Regions from separate parts of the Pseudomonas sp. JDS28PS106 genome, predicted to be linked through region 2. Evidence: predicted binding sites of a transcription regulator. Region 2 holds the regulator's gene; each other region holds the start of a gene.
What was found. Region 2 encodes FliA, which starts transcription of late flagellar genes. Its sites were predicted from a motif close to CTAAAGTTTNNNNNNNNNNNGCCGNTAA; they were not measured.
Positions count from the first base shown of each region.

Region 1 (5,480 bases), on a different contig from region 2:
TCAACCTGCCGTTGAGGCACGCTGGCCTGACGGTACATGAGCTACCGGGACAATACAGACAACTGCAAAAGAACAGGCGCAAGAGCTTCAAGTAATGCGCTCCAGCGGAGGACAACGAGGATGCAGCCGGTGCGGCTGCATCCTCATGCGGATCAGAAGAACTTGCGTCCCTTGTTGGCCGCGATGCGCATGCGCAGGGCATTGAGCTTGATGAACCCGGCTGCGTCAGCCTGGTTGTAGGCGCCGCCGTCTTCTTCGAAAGTCGCGATGTTGGCATCGAACAGCGAGTCGTCGGACTTGCGACCGGTGACGATCACGTTACCCTTGTAGAGTTTCAGGCGCACCACGCCGTTGACGTTCACCTGGGAGGCATCGATCATCTGCTGGAGCATCAGACGCTCAGGGCTCCACCAGTAACCGGTGTAGATGAGGCTGGCATATTTGGCCATCAGCTCATCCTTGAGGTGGGCGACTTCACGGTCCAGAGTGATGGACTCCATGGCCCGGTGAGCGCGCAGCATGATGGTGCCGCCAGGCGTCTCGTAGCAGCCGCGGGACTTCATGCCCACGTAGCGGTTCTCGACGATATCCAGACGGCCGATACCGTTTTCGCCACCGATGCGGTTCAGGGTTGCCAGAACGGTCGCTGGCGTCATTTCAACACCATCCAGCGCAACGATATCGCCGTTGCGGTAGGTCAGCTCAAGGTAGGTGGGTACGTTCGGCGCGTCTTCCGGCGACTTGGTCCAACGCCACATGTCTTCTTCATGCTCGGTCCAGGTGTCTTCCAGCACGCCGCCCTCATAGGAGATGTGCAGCAGGTTGGCATCCATGGAATAAGGCGATTTCTTCTTGCCGTGACGCTCGATCGGAATGGCGTGCTTCTCGGCGTAGTCCATCAGCTTTTCGCGCGACAGCAGATCCCATTCACGCCACGGAGCGATGACCTTCACGCCCGGTTTCAGCGCGTAGGCGCCCAGTTCGAAACGGACCTGGTCGTTGCCTTTGCCGGTGGCACCATGGGAAATGGCATCCGCCCCGGTTTCATTGGCGATTTCGATCAGACGCTTGGCAATCAGCGGACGAGCGATGGAAGTACCCAGCAGGTACTCGCCTTCGTAGACGGTGTTGGCGCGGAACATGGGGTAGACGAAATCACGCACGAATTCTTCGCGCAGGTCGTCGATGTAGATTTCCTTGACGCCCATGGCCTGGGCCTTGGCGCGTGCCGGCTCGACCTCTTCGCCCTGCCCCAGGTCAGCGGTGAAGGTCACCACTTCGCAGTTGTACGTATCCTGCAGCCATTTGAGGATTACCGAAGTATCCAGGCCCCCGGAATACGCGAGAACCACCTTGTTTACGTCCGCCATGCCATCACTCCACCGGGTTGTACGGAAAACCAGCGATTCTACCGTTCCAGCCGGAAAATTTACAGAGGCGCGACAGCTTCTGACGACGAGGCGACGTTAGGGCCGCCGATGCCCATAGGCTCAGGAAGTGGCGGCTGCACTGGCAGTGGATGCGACGGGCGCGGGACGCTCGTCGGGCGCTACTCGTTCCAGATGCACATTCACCCGGCGATTGCGCGCGCGGTTGGCGTTACTGGTATTGGGCACCAGCGGGTAGCGCTCGCCATGAAAGCGCAGCGTGATCTGCTCTTCCGGGATACCCTGCGCCTTGAAATAGTCCATGACTGCCAGCGCCCGGCGGCGCGACAGATCGCGGTTGGTCAGCCGGTTGCCGCTATTGTCCGAGTGTCCATCGAGCTCGATGTGATTGACCGTGGGATCGGCCTTCAGGTACGCAACCATGGTATCCAGACGGGCCTTGGCCTTGGCATCCAATTCGATTCCGCCACCGGGGAAGCCGACCTCCGACTGCTTGACCTGATCGAAATTCATCGGCAGCAGCTTTGCGGTACAGGCCTGGTAGTCCGCGAAGGCCTTGCTGAACTTGACCGGCAGCAGGCGGACTTCCAGGGTGCCACCATCCCTTGAATGGTGGCGAATGAGCGGAGTGCGGCCTTCCATCAGGCCATTGATCAGCCGTCCGGCCTGCGCCTGCGAAGTATTGAACGGAATCTCGCCGTTGCCGACCCGCACCGATCCCAGATTGATGTCGCCCCGACCGGGTTGCCACGGCGCCGCTGCGGCGAGCAGCGTCGCCGAACCGCTACCAAGCGCCGCATAGGAAGCCTTGAGGCGGAACGTCGCCTGTTCGCCGGCACGGCGCACGAACTCGCCGGCACCGAAATCGGTGATCGGCTGGCTCAGGCGGCACTCGAACTGGTCCCCTTCGACTTTCCACTCGATGCTCTCCAGACGCGTCTGGAAACTGATCGCCATCGCCGGGACGCTGACAAACACACTGAGCAGGGCTACATATAGCTGGCGCACGGGGGGCTCCACTTGAAAATGACGCGAAACAAAATTGCTTCCTACAACGGGCTATCGGTTACTTCCTACAAAACTTGATAGCGAGTGCCTGAGGGAGTCTTTTCCGGTAGCATTCCCAGCGAGTTTGACCCGCCTGGAATTCCCAATGTCCGACCGCCTGACCCTCTTGCGCCCCGACGACTGGCATATCCATCTACGCGATGGAGCTGTCTTGCCTAATACCGTTGCTGATGTAGCCCGTACATTCGGCCGTGCCATCATCATGCCTAACCTGGTTCCGCCCGTGCGCAACGCGCAGCAGGCAGACGCGTATCGCCAGCGAATCCTCGCCGCGCGTCCGACCGGCAGCCGCTTCGAACCGCTGATGGTGCTGTACCTCACAGATCAGACCACCGCCGAAGACATCCGCGTCGCCAAGGCCAGCGGTTTCGTCCACGCCGCCAAGCTGTACCCGGCCGGGGCCACGACCAACTCGGACTCCGGCGTAACGGCCATCGACAAGATCTTCCCGGCGCTCGAAGCCATGGCTGAAGTCGGCATGCTGCTGCTGGTGCACGGCGAAGTCACCCGCGGCGAGATCGACGTGTTCGACCGCGAAAAGGTGTTCATCGACGAGCACCTGCGCCGGGTCGTCGAGCGATTCCCGACATTGAAAGTCGTGTTCGAACACATCACCACCGCCGACGCGGTGCAGTTCGTGAACGACGCTTCGGCCAACGTGGCGGCGACCATTACCGCGCATCACCTGCTTTATAACCGCAATCACATGCTGGTCGGCGGTATTCGTCCGCATTTCTACTGTCTGCCGATTCTCAAACGCAACACGCATCAAGTCTCGTTGCTGGACGCCGCCACCGGCGGCAGCGGCAAGTTCTTCCTGGGCACCGACTCCGCGCCCCATGCCCAGCATGCAAAGGAAAACGCCTGCGGCTGCGCCGGCTGCTACACCGCCTACGCCGCTATCGAGCTGTACGCCGAGGCCTTCGAACAGCGCAATGCGCTCGACAAGCTCGAGGGCTTCGCCAGCTTGCATGGCCCGGCCTTCTACGGTCTGCCGGCCAACCAGGACACCATTACTCTGGTCCGTGAAGAATGGACCGCCCCCGCCAGCCTGCCTTTCGGCGAGCTGACCGTCATCCCGCTGCGCGCCGGAGAGAAGTTGCGCTGGCGTCTGCTGGAGGAACATGTGTGAGTGAAGATCATTTCGACGACGACCTGGACGGTCAGAGCGGTGGCGGACCACGCCATCCGATGGCCGCTCGTTTTCGCGGTTATCTGCCCGTCGTCGTCGACGTAGAAACCGGTGGCTTCAACTCGGCGACCGACGCCCTGCTGGAGATCGCGGCGGTCACCATCGGCATGGATGAAAAAGGCTTCGTGTTTCCCGAGCACACCTATTTCTTCCGCGTGGAGCCGTTCGAAGGAGCCAACGTCGAACCCGCAGCGCTGGAGTTCACCGGGATCAAGCTCGATCATCCGCTGCGCATGGCCGTCAGCGAAGAAACCGCGCTGACCGACATCTTCCGTGGCGTGCGCAAGGCGCTCAAGGCCAACGGTTGCAAGCGTGCGGTGCTGGTCGGCCACAACGCCAGTTTTGACCTGGGCTTTCTCAACGCGGCAGTGGCTCGTATGGACATGAAGCGCAACCCGTTTCATCCGTTCTCCAGCTTCGATACCGCGACCCTCGCCGGTCTGGCATACGGTCAGACCGTGCTAGCGAAAGCCTGCCAGGCGGCTGGCATCGATTTCGACGGTCGCGAGGCTCATTCGGCCCGTTACGACACGGAGAAGACCGCCGAGCTGTTCTGCGGCATCGTCAACCGCTGGAAGGAAATGGGCGGCTGGCACGATTTCGACGATTGAGCCTTCGCTCCTGAAAAAACCGGCCTTGTGCCGGTTTTTTTATGCATCGAACGCGCCTGTTCTTTAATGATCAAGCGGCGCCAGGCGACCACTCATCGGAGTCAGTCAAGAACAGTTTTGACAAGCATTCTCATTACCATTAGTCTCCTCGGCACCAGGCAATCACTAGCGACGGTTCCCCACTTATGTATGTATGTCTCTGCCAAGGTGTTACTGACGGTCAAATCCGGGACGCGATTCTGGACGGCTGCTGCAGCTACCGGGAAGTACGCGAGGCAACCGGCGTTGCCAGCAAGTGTGGGAAATGTGCGTGTCTGGCGAAGGAAGTGGTGCGTGACACCCTGACCGAGCTGCAGAGCAGCCATGCGGCTCTGGCTTATCCGGCAAAATTTTCTGCCGCCTGATTTACCCTCTTTCAGAGAACCGGACCCAGTGTCCGGTTTTTTTATGCCTGTAATTCAATCGCTTAGCACCAAGATGCGGAACTCAAACATTCTTATTTCTATTTAATTTCACTTAGTATTCAATAACTTAGGTTTGACAGACTTTTAAGCGCGGATCAAACTCGCGGTCTATCTACACAAGCCATTGGCAGGACCCCGGACATGAAAGGCGACATTACAGTCATCCAGCATCTCAACAAGATCCTCGGAAACGAGCTCGTCGCGATCAATCAGTATTTTCTCCATGCCCGCATGTATGAAGACTGGGGTCTGAACAAGCTCGGTGCCCATGAGTACCACGAGTCCATCGACGAGATGAAACACGCGGACAAGCTCATCAAGCGCATCCTCTTCCTTGAAGGCCTGCCCAACCTTCAGGACCTGGGCAAGATCCTGATCGGTGAGCACACCCGCGAAATGCTCGAGTGCGATCTGAAGATTGAGCAAAAAGGTCTGGCCGATCTGAAAGCCGCCATCGCTCACTGCGAGACCGTTGGCGATTTCGGCAGCCGCGAAATGCTTGAAGACATTCTCGAATCCGAAGAAGAGCACATCGATTGGCTGGAAACGCAACTCGGCCTGATCGACAAGATCGGCATTGAAAACTACCTGCAGTCGCAAATGGGCGAGTAATCACCGCCTTTGACCTGCAGCCATGAAAAAGCCCCGCCTCATGCGAGAGCGGGGCTTTTTCTTGTCTGTCTGCCGAGCAATGGTGAACCTGAATACTGGGCAATGCCTTGCGCAGGTGCGCATATCAATGCGCAGCTTATCTGCT
Region 1 covers NZ_JBAJGT010000003.1:433,955-439,434, forward strand. The annotation lists gene TRP66_RS07320 (hypothetical protein) at 1-95, shown strand, start outside; gene TRP66_RS07325 (argininosuccinate synthase) at 153-1,370, opposite strand; gene TRP66_RS07330 (flagellar protein MotY) at 1,491-2,396, opposite strand; gene pyrC (dihydroorotase) at 2,542-3,588, shown strand; gene rnt (ribonuclease T) at 3,585-4,259, shown strand; gene TRP66_RS07345 (bacterioferritin-associated ferredoxin) at 4,445-4,663, shown strand; gene bfr (bacterioferritin) at 4,865-5,335, shown strand.
Region 1: a site for FliA is predicted at 2,448-2,475, ahead of TRP66_RS07330 (flagellar protein MotY). Genes of this name have one in related genera too.

Region 2 (5,480 bases):
GGGGCTGGTGCCGGGCATGCCGCATTTCGCGTTCATCAGCCTGGGCCTGTTGGCCGGTGGTGGCGCTTATCTGCTGTGGAAGAAGGAAAACCGCGTGAAGGTCGAAGCTCTGGCTGAAGTGCAGCGTCAGCAGGATCTGCTGCCGTCGCCGACCCGCGCGCAGGAAACCAAGGAACTGGGCTGGGACGACGTGGCACCGATCGACATCATTGGCCTGGAAGTGGGCTATCGCCTGATTCCGCTGGTGGACCGCAATCAGGGTGGTCAACTGCTGGCGCGTATCAAGGGTGTGCGCAAGAAGCTGTCTCAGGAGCTGGGCTTTCTGATGCCGACCGTGCATATCCGCGACAACCTGGATCTGGCGCCGAGCGCCTATCGTTTGACGCTGATGGGTGTGATTCTGGCCGAAGCCGAGATCTACCCGGATCGGGAACTGGCGATCAACCCTGGTCAGGTTTTCGGCACCCTCAACGGCATCACCGCCAGAGACCCGGCGTTCGGGCTGGAAGCGGTGTGGATCGAAGTCAGCCAGCGCAGTCAGGCACAGTCCCTGGGTTACACCGTGGTGGACGCCAGTACCGTGGTGGCGACCCACCTCAACCAGATTCTCTACAAGCATTCCCACGAGCTGATCGGCCACGAGGAAGTCCAGCAGTTGTTGCAGATGCTCGCCAAGAGCTCGCCTAAACTGGCTGAAGAGCTGGTGCCCGGTGTGCTGTCGCTGTCGGCGCTGCTCAATGTCCTGCAGGCGTTGCTCGCCGAGCACGTACCGGTACGCGATATCCGCAGCATTGCCGAGGCTATCGCCAACAACGCCGGGAAGAGTCAAGATACCGCCGCTATGGTGGCGGCCGTCCGGGTCGGTCTAAGCCGCGCAATCGTGCAAAGCATTGTAGGCATTGAGCCGGAGCTGCCTGTTATCACGCTCGAGCCAAGGTTGGAACAGATATTGCTCAATAGTCTGCAGAAGGCTGGTCAGGGTCAGGAAGAAGGCGTTCTTCTCGAGCCGAGCATGGCCGAGAAGCTCCAGCGGTCGTTGATCGAGGCCGCCCAGCGTCAGGAAATGCAAGGTTTGCCGGTCATTCTGCTGGTAGCGGGTCCGATTCGGGCCATGCTCTCGCGGTTTGGACGTCTGGCGGTACCAAGTATGCATGTACTGGCGTATCAGGAGATTCCTGACAACAAGCAAGTCACCATCGTAGCGACTGTCGGGCCTAACGGCTGAGGTAAAGAGTCATGCAAGTTAAGCGATTTTTCGCCGCCGATATGCGTCAGGCCATGAAGCTGGTTCGCGATGAGCTGGGCGCCGAGGCGGCCATCATCGGTAACCGGCGCATCGCCGGCGGTGTCGAGCTGACTGCCGCTCTGGATTACAAGCTGTCCGCGCTGGCACCCCGTGTGCCGAACATGGAGCTGGAGGACGAGCTGCGCAAGACCCAGTCGCGCATCGTCTCCGCCCAGGCCGAACTGGACAACCGCAGCGACAGCGATCCGTCGATCAACCTGCAGTTGTTCTCCGGCAAGCCGCTGACCGCACCCGATACACACATCGAGCCGACCCTCGAAGAGCCGCCGCGCCCGTACAGCTACGCGCCGCCGGCCGCTTCCGCCGAGCCTGCCGCCGGCCAGCGCGCCATCGATTCGATGCGCGCCGAACTGAACGGCCTGCGCGAGCTGCTGGAAGTCCAGCTCGGCTCGCTGGCCTGGAACCAGCTGCAGGGCAGCCGTCCGCAGCAGGCCAACCTTTGGCGCCGCCTGCAACGCGTCGGCCTGTCCGGCCCGCTGTCGCGCGACCTGCTGGCGATGGTGCCGGAAACCGACGAACCCCGTCAGGCCTGGCGCATGCTGCTGGCGCACCTGGCGCGGATGATCACAGTGCCCGAAGTCGAGCCGCTGGAAGAGGGCGGTGTGATCGCCCTGGTCGGCCCGGCCGGCATGGGCAAGACCACCACGCTCGCCAAGCTGGCCGCCCGCTACGTGCTCAAGTACGGCGCGCAGAACATCGCGCTGGTCAGCATGGACAGTTTTCGTATCGGCGCGCAGGAGCAGCTCAAGACACTGGGCCGCATCCTGAACGTGCCGGTGACTCATCTGGACCCGGGCCAGTCCCTGGCCCAGGCGCTGGAGCCGCTGATTCGCAAGCGCGTGGTATTGATCGATACCGCCGGCCTGCAAGCCAGCGATCCTGCGCTGCGTCTGCAACTGGAAAGCCTGGCGGGTCGTGGCATCCGCTCGCGCAACTATCTGGTCCTGGCGACCACCAGCCAGAAGCAGGTGCTGTCAGCCGCGTACCACAGTTACAAGCGTTGCGGCCTGGCCGGATGCATTCTGACCAAGCTGGACGAAACCGCGAGCCTCGGCGAAGTGCTGAGCCTCGCAATCAGCCACGAATTGCCCGTAGCGTATCTGACCGACGGGCCGCGCATTCCTGACGACGTGCATCTGCCGCGCCGCCACCAGTTGGTGAGCCGTGCCGTAAGTGTGCAGATGCAGGACGAACCGAGTGAGGAAGCGATGGCTGATATGTTTGCCGACCTCTATCACACCCCCGGCAAGAGAGTGGGTTAAGTGATGGGTACCAGTGGAATGTCCCTGCATCAATGGTCTGCCAAGCATCGTTCGGATTCGAGCATGCAGCCCGTAATGTGGCTTCGGTCTACGCAAGACAAGGTAAAGAAATAACATGGGCAGCATGCATCCCGTACAGGTCATCGCGGTGACCGGTGGCAAAGGTGGCGTAGGCAAGACGAACGTGTCGGTGAACCTTTCACTGGCCCTGGCCGAACTCGGCCGGCGCGTCATGCTGCTCGACGCCGATCTGGGTCTGGCGAACGTCGACGTGCTGCTGGGTCTGACGCCCAAGCGTACGCTGGCCGACGTCATGGAAGGTCGTTGCGAACTGCGCGATGTGCTCCTGCAGGGGCCGGGCGGCGTGCGCATCGTGCCCGCCGCTTCGGGTACCCAGAGCATGGTGCATCTGACGCCCGCGCAGCACGCCGGTCTGATCCAGGCGTTCAGCGAGGTGGGCGACAATCTCGATGTGCTGGTGATCGACACGGCCGCCGGTATCGGCGAGTCGGTGGTGAGCTTCGTGCGCGCGGCCCAGGAAGTGCTGCTGGTGGTCTGCGACGAGCCGACTTCCATCACCGACGCCTACGCGCTGATCAAGTTGCTCAACCGCGACTACGGCATGAATCGCTTCCGGGTGCTCGCCAACATGGCGCAGAGCCCGCAGGAAGGCCGCAACCTGTTTGCCAAGCTGACCAAGGTGACCGACAGGTTCCTGGACGTGGCGCTGCAGTATGTCGGCGCTGTTCCTTACGACGAGTGCGTGCGCAAGGCGGTGCAGAAGCAGCGCGCGGTGTACGAAGCGTTTCCCCGTTCCAAATGTGCGCTGGCCTTCAAGGCCATTGCCCAGAAAGTAGATACATGGCCCTTGCCGGCCAACCCAAGAGGTCATCTTGAATTCTTCGTCGAACGGCTTGTTCACCAGACCAGCGCAGGTTCCGTCCAATGACTGCGAGCGGATTTCAAATGTATAGCAAGGCTTCCAGAAACTCGCAGTACGAGCTGATCGAGCGCTACGCGCCGCTGGTCAAACGTATCGCTTACCATCTGCTGGCGCGTCTGCCGGCCAGCGTTCAGGTCGAGGACCTGATCCAGGCCGGCATGATCGGTCTGCTGGAGGTGTCGACCAAGTACGACTCCACCAAGGGCGCGAGTTTCGAGACGTATGCCGGCATCCGGATTCGTGGCGCGATGCTCGACGAAGTGCGCAAAGGTGACTGGGCACCCCGTTCGGTGCATCGAAACACGCGCATGGTCAGTGACGCGATTCGCGCAATCGAAGCGAGAACCGGCCGTGACGCTAAAGATCACGAAGTTGCTGCCGAACTCCAGTTGAGTCTCGACGATTACTACGGGATTTTGAACGATACCCTGGGCAGCCGACTGTTCAGCTTCGACGACCTGTTGCAGGACGGCGAGCATGAAGGGCTGCACGAGGACGGCGCGAGCGCTTCGCTCGAACCGTCGCGCGATCTGGAAGATGAGCGCTTCCAGGCCGCGTTGGCCGATGCAATTGCCAATCTGCCGGAGCGCGAGCGTCTGGTATTGGCGCTGTACTACGACGAAGAGCTGAACCTCAAGGAAATCGGTGAGGTCCTGGGGGTCAGCGAATCGCGGGTCAGTCAGTTACACAGCCAGTGCGCCGCTCGTTTGCGGGGGCGTTTGGGAGAGTGGCGAGCGCGTTGACAGGCAAGGCGCGTCCAGTGGGCGCGCAGTGACTGGAACTGGCTGTGCAGAGCGTTACGTGGTAATGGGACGGATCGAACAGGCGGCCTTGCGGGTGAAGACCCGAAGGCCGCTTGAAGTATGTGGCTGTCGTTGTGCCAAGCCCGTCGTGTTTCGTACAGCCGGGGGTGTGCTGTGCCAGTATTGATTGAACAGCGCGTTCAGGTGCTGAACGCGTCAAAGACTGCTTGGAGGTCGAATTGGACAAGAACATGAAAATCCTTATCGTCGATGACTTCTCGACGATGCGGCGCATCATCAAGAACCTGCTGCGTGACCTGGGGTTCACCAACACATCGGAAGCGGACGACGGTATTACCGCGCTGCCGATGCTGCAAAGCGGCGCCTTCGATTTTCTGGTGACCGACTGGAACATGCCTGGCATGTCCGGTATCGATCTTTTGCGTCAGGTCCGTCAGGACGAACGTCTGAAGAATCTTCCGGTGCTGATGGTGACCGCCGAAGCCAAGCGGGAGCAGATCATCGAAGCTGCCCAGGCCGGCGTGAACGGTTACGTGGTTAAGCCTTTTACCGCCCAGGTGCTGCAAGAGAAGATCGAAAAGATCTTCGAACGCGTCAATAGCTGAGGCATGCCGCGAGGGCGCTATGGAGAACAAAGATTCGTTGGGTGACTTCGAAGCCACCCTCAAGAGGCACGCACAGGAACTCGTCACCAGTCTTGAAAAAGGCCGGTTCGGCGATGCCGTGCAACTCATCCATGAGCTTAACCAGACCCGTGATCGCGGCCTGTACCAGGAAGTCGGCAAACTGACCCGCGAGTTGCACAGCGCGATCGTCAATTTCCAGATCGACCCGCACATGCCGCAAGCCGAAGAAGTGTCGCAGATCACTGACGCGACCGAGCGTCTGTCATATGTGGTGCGACTGACCGAGGGTGCGGCCAATCGCACGATGGACCTGGTCGAGCAAAGCACGCCGTTGATGAACAGCCTCAGCGCCGACGCCAAGGCGTTGAGCGAGGACTGGGGACGTTTCATGCGCCGCGAAATCGGCGCCGAAGAGTTTCGTGATCTGGCCAAGCGGGTCGACGGTTTCCTGACGCGTAGCGAAAAGGAAACCCACGCCGTTGCCACTCACCTCAACGACATCCTGCTGGCCCAGGATTACCAGGACCTGACCGGTCAGGTGATCAAGCGGGTAACGCAGCTGGTGACCGAGGTAGAGAG
Region 2 covers NZ_JBAJGT010000009.1:66,766-72,245, forward strand. The annotation lists gene flhA (flagellar biosynthesis protein FlhA) at 1-1,225, shown strand, start outside; gene flhF (flagellar biosynthesis protein FlhF) at 1,237-2,568, shown strand; gene fleN (flagellar synthesis regulator FleN) at 2,684-3,517, shown strand; gene fliA (RNA polymerase sigma factor FliA) at 3,514-4,254, shown strand; gene TRP66_RS15930 (chemotaxis response regulator CheY) at 4,506-4,880, shown strand; gene TRP66_RS15935 (protein phosphatase CheZ) at 4,900-5,480, shown strand, end outside.

Region 3 (5,480 bases), on a different contig from region 2:
TTGTGCTCGCTGGCGTCCAGCGCCTGGCGATTGAGCACATGCTGGGTCGTTTCGTTGGTGCTGCAGAACATGCCGACGATGCAGTCCTGTTCGTCGTACAACGGGGAAAACGAAAACGACCACCAGGTCTGCTCAATTTCGCCATAGCGGGCCATGGTCAGGGGCAGGTCGACACACTGGAAGGGCTTGCCGGCCAGCGCGTCGTCGACCATGGGGGCCACTTGATCCCAGACGTCCGACCACAGTTCGGGAAGCCGGGCGCCGATGGCCCGCGACAGGCGGGGGCCTAATATCGGGGCGTAGGCATCGTTATAGAAAAAGAGCAGCTCCGGACCCCACACCAGATACATGGAGTCCGGCGAATTGAGGATCAGGTTGAGCGCGACTTTCAGGGATGACGGCCAGAGCTCTCGAGGCCCCAGCGATGTCCGGCTCCAGTCCCTGGCCCTGATGATCCTGGCCGCCTCGCTGTCGCCGGCCGGAAACCCGTTCTGCGGACTCACTTCAGATCAGCTCCCGTAGAAATACGCTGCGAACGTAAGACATTCATACGAATAGGTCGCAAAAGGATACGGTACATATAAGTGGTCGACAGGCATTGTCCGATGTTTAGTGCCGTTGGGGAATGGGTAGCGACGTACGATTGTCGGTCGCAGCCCGCAACATTCCGAATCACACCCTTTGTCGTACGCTGGAAAATATTCCTTACGCTGCCGGTCAATGAATCATCTGACAAACTTTGTGGAGGTTTCTTATGAATACGCGCGGCTTACTGGATCAACTGCTCAAGTCCGGACAGTCCATGCTGCAAGACAAGGTCAGCGCAAAGCCGGGCAAGCGGTCGTCCGGCAACGATTCGCTGGTCGGTGGGCTGAGCAGCCTGCTGGCCGGCGGCAAGACCTCGAGTGGCGGGCTGGGCGGTCTGCTGTCGGGAGCGGGCGGCGGCGCACTGGCGGCCGGCGCGATGAGTCTGCTCAGGGGCAAGGGCGCGCGCGGCATGGGCGGCAAGGCGTTGACCTATGGCGGGCTGGCGGCCCTGGGCGTACTGGCCTACAAAGCCTTCGAGAACTGGCAGGCGAGTCAGGGGCAGGCCGGTCGCACCGAACCCCAGACCATCGACCGGTTGCCGGAAACCGAAGCTGAAGTCCACAGCGAGGCGATTCTGCGGGCACTGGTCGCGGCGGCCAAGGCTGACGGTCATGTCGACGAGCGCGAGCGTGAATTAATCGAAGGCGAGTTTTCCAGGATGGGCACCGACCAGGATTTGCAGCAGTGGCTGCATGCCGAACTGAACAAGCCGCTGGACCCAGCGGAAGTGGCTCGCGCCGCGCGCACCCCGGAAATCGCCGCCGAAATGTACATCGCCAGTGTCATGCTGGTGGATCAAGAGCATTTCATGGAACGCGCCTATCTGGACGAACTGGCCCGCCAGCTCAAACTGGAACCGGGACTCAAGGCCGAACTGGAAAACCAGGTGCGCAACGCCTGAGGCATGTATCCCGTGTAGGAGCCAGCTTGCTGGCGATCTGCCGCGCAGCGGCAGCAAGAGCGGACGGTTGGCAGGTATCAAGAATCGCCAGCAAGCTGGCTCCTACGAGAGGGAACACTCCTGCCGGGCAGTGATGTTTCTGCGATCGCTGCCGATATCCCCTCTACACGCCATCGCGCGCCGACTCGCTTTTCCATGACGGGTGAGACGCAACGCTTTTGCTTGGGCGGCTGGGCTATACTCCCGCCGCCGGGACCGCTCGTCGGTCCGCTTCTTGAACACGGCTCTGGCCGTCGTTGAACTCTTGAGGGCTGACTGTGAAGAACTGGACCCTGCGCCAACGGATTCTGGCGAGCTTTGCCGTCATCATCGCAATCATGCTGCTGATGGTGGTCGTTTCCTACTCGCGCTTGTTGTCCATCGAATCCAGCGGAGAACAGGTCCGCCAGGACGCATTGCCCGGCGTCTACTACAGCACGCTGGTGCGCAGCGCCTGGGGCGAAAGTTACATTCGCACCTTGGAGCTGATCGGCGAAGGCAAAGCGCGTCCCCTTACCGCGCAGGAAAAGGAACAGTTCGCCGGTTTCGAAGAGAATCTGCAAACGCAGATCGACGGCTACAAACAGTCGATTTTCGACGAATCCGACCGGGCCAATTTCGCCGCCTTCGAGAAGCGCCGCGAGGCCTACTCCAGATTGCTGGCCGAGGTTCATGCCGCCTATGAACGGGGCGATTACCCGGTCGCGCGCGCCGAATTCTACGAGCAGGTCAACCCGGTCTGGTCCGAGGGGCGTCGCCAGCTCAACGACATCATCGTCGCCAACAAGCAACTGGCCGACAGTGCCAGCCAGAACATCGTCAACGCTGTGCTCGGCGCCAAGATCAGCATGGTGATTTCCCTGCTCTTGGCGGTGCTGGCCGCCGGGACGTGCGGCCTGCTGCTGATGCGTTCGATCATCGCGCCCATGGAGCTGATCGTGCGAATCCTGGGTGTGATGCGAACCGGCGACCTCAGCTCGCGCCTGAAGCTGGACCGCAATGACGAATTCAATGCGGTGGAGACTGGCTTCAACGACATGATGACCGATCTCAATGCGCTGGTGGCCCAGGCGCAGCGCTCCTCCGTGCAGGTCACCACCTCGGTGACGGAAATCGCTGCAACGTCGCGTCAGCAGCAGGCGACGGCGACCGAGACGGCCGCGACCACCACTGAAATCGGCGCGACATCCCGCGAGATCGCCGCGACCTCGCGGGATCTGGTACGCACCATGACCGAAGTCACCAACGCGGCTGACCAGGCCTCGATCCTCGCCGGCTCCGGCCAGCAAGGCCTGGCGCGCATGGAAGACACCATGCATCAGGTCATGGGCGCCGCCGATCTGGTCAACGCCAAGCTGGCGATCCTCAACGAGAAGGCCGGCAACATCAATCAGGTGGTGGTGACCATCGTCAAGGTCGCCGACCAGACCAACCTGCTGTCGCTCAACGCCGCCATCGAAGCAGAGAAGGCCGGCGAGTACGGTCGTGGGTTTGCGGTAGTGGCCACCGAAGTGCGCCGTCTGGCCGATCAGACCGCGGTCGCCACTTACGATATCGAGCAGATGGTGCGCGAGATTCAGTCGGCGGTATCGGCCGGGGTCATGGGCATGGACAAGTTCTCCGAAGAAGTACGGCGCGGAATGTTCGAGGTCACTCAGGTGGGCGAGCAGTTGTCGCAGATCATTCATCAGGTCCAGGCGCTGGCACCGCGGGTGTTGATGGTCAACGAAGGTATGCAGGCCCAGGCCACCGGTGCCGAACAGATCAATCAGGCGCTGGTGCAACTGGCCGACGCCAGCAGCCAGACAGTGGACTCGCTGCGTCAGGCCAGCTCCGCCATCGATGAGCTGAGCCAGGTCGCGGCCGGACTGCGCGGCGGCGTCTCGCGCTTCAAAGTCTGAGCCAGCGGATGATCGATCATCTGGCGAAAAGCGCCGGGCCCGTGCGGGTCCGCGACAAGCTGTTTCTGCTGTTTCGCATTGGCGAGGAGCGCTACGCGCTGGAGGCGACCGAGATCGTGGAAATCCTGCCGCGTCGCCGACTCAAGGCCATCGCGCAGGCGCCGGACTGGGTCGCGGGTATCTTTGCGCATCGTGGCGAAATCGTTCCGGTGATCGACATCAGTGCCTTGAACTCCGGTGTGCCTGCGCAACCGCGCACCAGCACGCGTATGGTGCTGGTCAACTATCGCCACGATGACCGGCATCCGGCGCAGTTGCTGGGCCTGATTCTGGAGCAAGTGACCGAAACCCTGCGTTGCCCGGCCAGCGATTTCAAGGAATACGGACTCGACAACCGGCTGGCTCCCTACCTTGGGCCGGTTCGCGAAGACGCCCTGGGCCTGTTGCAATGGATCGACGTGCAGGAGTTGCTCAGCGAGCCGGTTCGCGAGCTTCTGTATCCGGTCACGCCCATCGATCTTGAGCGACTGGAGGATGCGCGGTGAGCGACGACGCGCGCTTCTTCGGATTCCTCAAGGAACGCATCGGCCTGGATGTCGCATCGGTCGGCGAAGCCATCGTCGAACGAGCACTGCGCCAGCGGGCGGCCGCATCCGGCGCAGCGGACAGTGACGCCTACTGGCAGCTGCTGATCAGCTCGGCGCAGGAACAGCAGGCCCTGATCGAAGCGGTGATCGTGCCGGAAACCTGGTTTTTCCGTTACGCCGAATCCTTCGTCACCCTCGGCAGACTGGCGAATGCGCGCCTGGCCTCGCTCGCCGGCGCGCGGCCGCTGCGAATCCTCAGCCTGCCGTGCTCGACCGGCGAAGAGCCGTACTCGATTGCAATGGCCTTGTTCGACGCCGGACTCGCAGCCGGCCAGTTCAAGATCGACGCCATGGACATCAGCCCTTTGTCCATCGAACGCGCCAGACGCGGCCTGTATGGAAAAAACTCGTTCCGGGGAGCCGATATCGGCTATCGCGATCGCTATTTCACACAAGGTGAGCAGGGCTATCAGATTGCCGAGCGGGTTCGCGAGCGCGTGGATTTCCAGCCGAGCAACCTGCTCGATCCGAACCTGCTGGCTCGCGCCAGCTACGACTTCGTGTTCTGCCGAAATCTGGTCATCTATTTCGATCAGCCGACCCAGAAGCATGTGTTCGAAGTGCTCAAGCGCCTGACTTTGAACGACGGAGTGCTGTTCATCGGTCCCGCAGAAGGCAGTCTGCTGGCAGGCATCGGTATGCGCTCCATTGGCGTGTCTCAATCCTTCGCCTTCCGCCATGCGCCCGTGGAAAGCGCGCAGGTGGCGGCCGCGCCAAGTGCCGCCACGGCCCAGCGACGACTGAAAGCCCCCATCGAGGTGCCGCGCCCGGTGTCGCGCCCGGCGTCGCATCCTGTCCCGCGCCTTGGCACGCCGACCCCGCGTATCCCGAACAGGCCGGCGTCCAGCGACGGGGGCGAGGCGGCCGAGCTGCTGGCGAGTATCGCGCGGTTCGCCAATGAAGGTCGCAGCGCCGAAGCGCGCTCGGCGTGCGAGCGCTATCTGCACACACATGAGCCAGTCGCCCAGGTGTTCTACTGGCTGGGTCTGCTCGCCGAAGTGGACGGACAGGCCGCGCAGGCGCAAGGTTTCTACCGCAAAGCGCTGTACTTGCAGCCGCAGCATGTCGAGTCGCTCGCACAGCTGGCCGCGTTGCTGGCGGCACAGGGAGACGTGGCAGGCGCGCGGCGCTTGCAGGAACGGGCCGCGCGTGGCGCAGATCGGCAAGGAACCGAGCGATGAATGAGTCCTCCAGCCTCTACAGCCTGAACCGCGACGCCGACGACGTCATCGACGATTGCTGGAACCGCATCGGCGTCCACGGTGATCGTTCGTGCCCGCTGCTGCCGGAGCATATTCATTGCCGCAACTGCGCGGTGTACTCGGCCGCTGCTACGCGCTTGCTGGATCGCTATGCGCTGGTCCAGGACCTGCGCGACCAGATACAGGTCACCGAGCTTGCGCG
Region 3 covers NZ_JBAJGT010000016.1:65,208-70,687, reverse strand. The annotation lists gene TRP66_RS20770 (PAS domain-containing protein) at 1-503, opposite strand, end outside; gene TRP66_RS20765 (tellurite resistance TerB family protein) at 755-1,489, shown strand; gene TRP66_RS20760 (methyl-accepting chemotaxis protein) at 1,807-3,429, shown strand; gene TRP66_RS20755 (chemotaxis protein CheW) at 3,438-3,974, shown strand; gene TRP66_RS20750 (protein-glutamate O-methyltransferase CheR) at 3,971-5,257, shown strand; gene TRP66_RS20745 (chemotaxis protein CheW) at 5,254-5,480, shown strand, end outside.
Region 3: a site for FliA is predicted at 1,620-1,647, ahead of TRP66_RS20760 (methyl-accepting chemotaxis protein). Genes of this name have one in related genera too.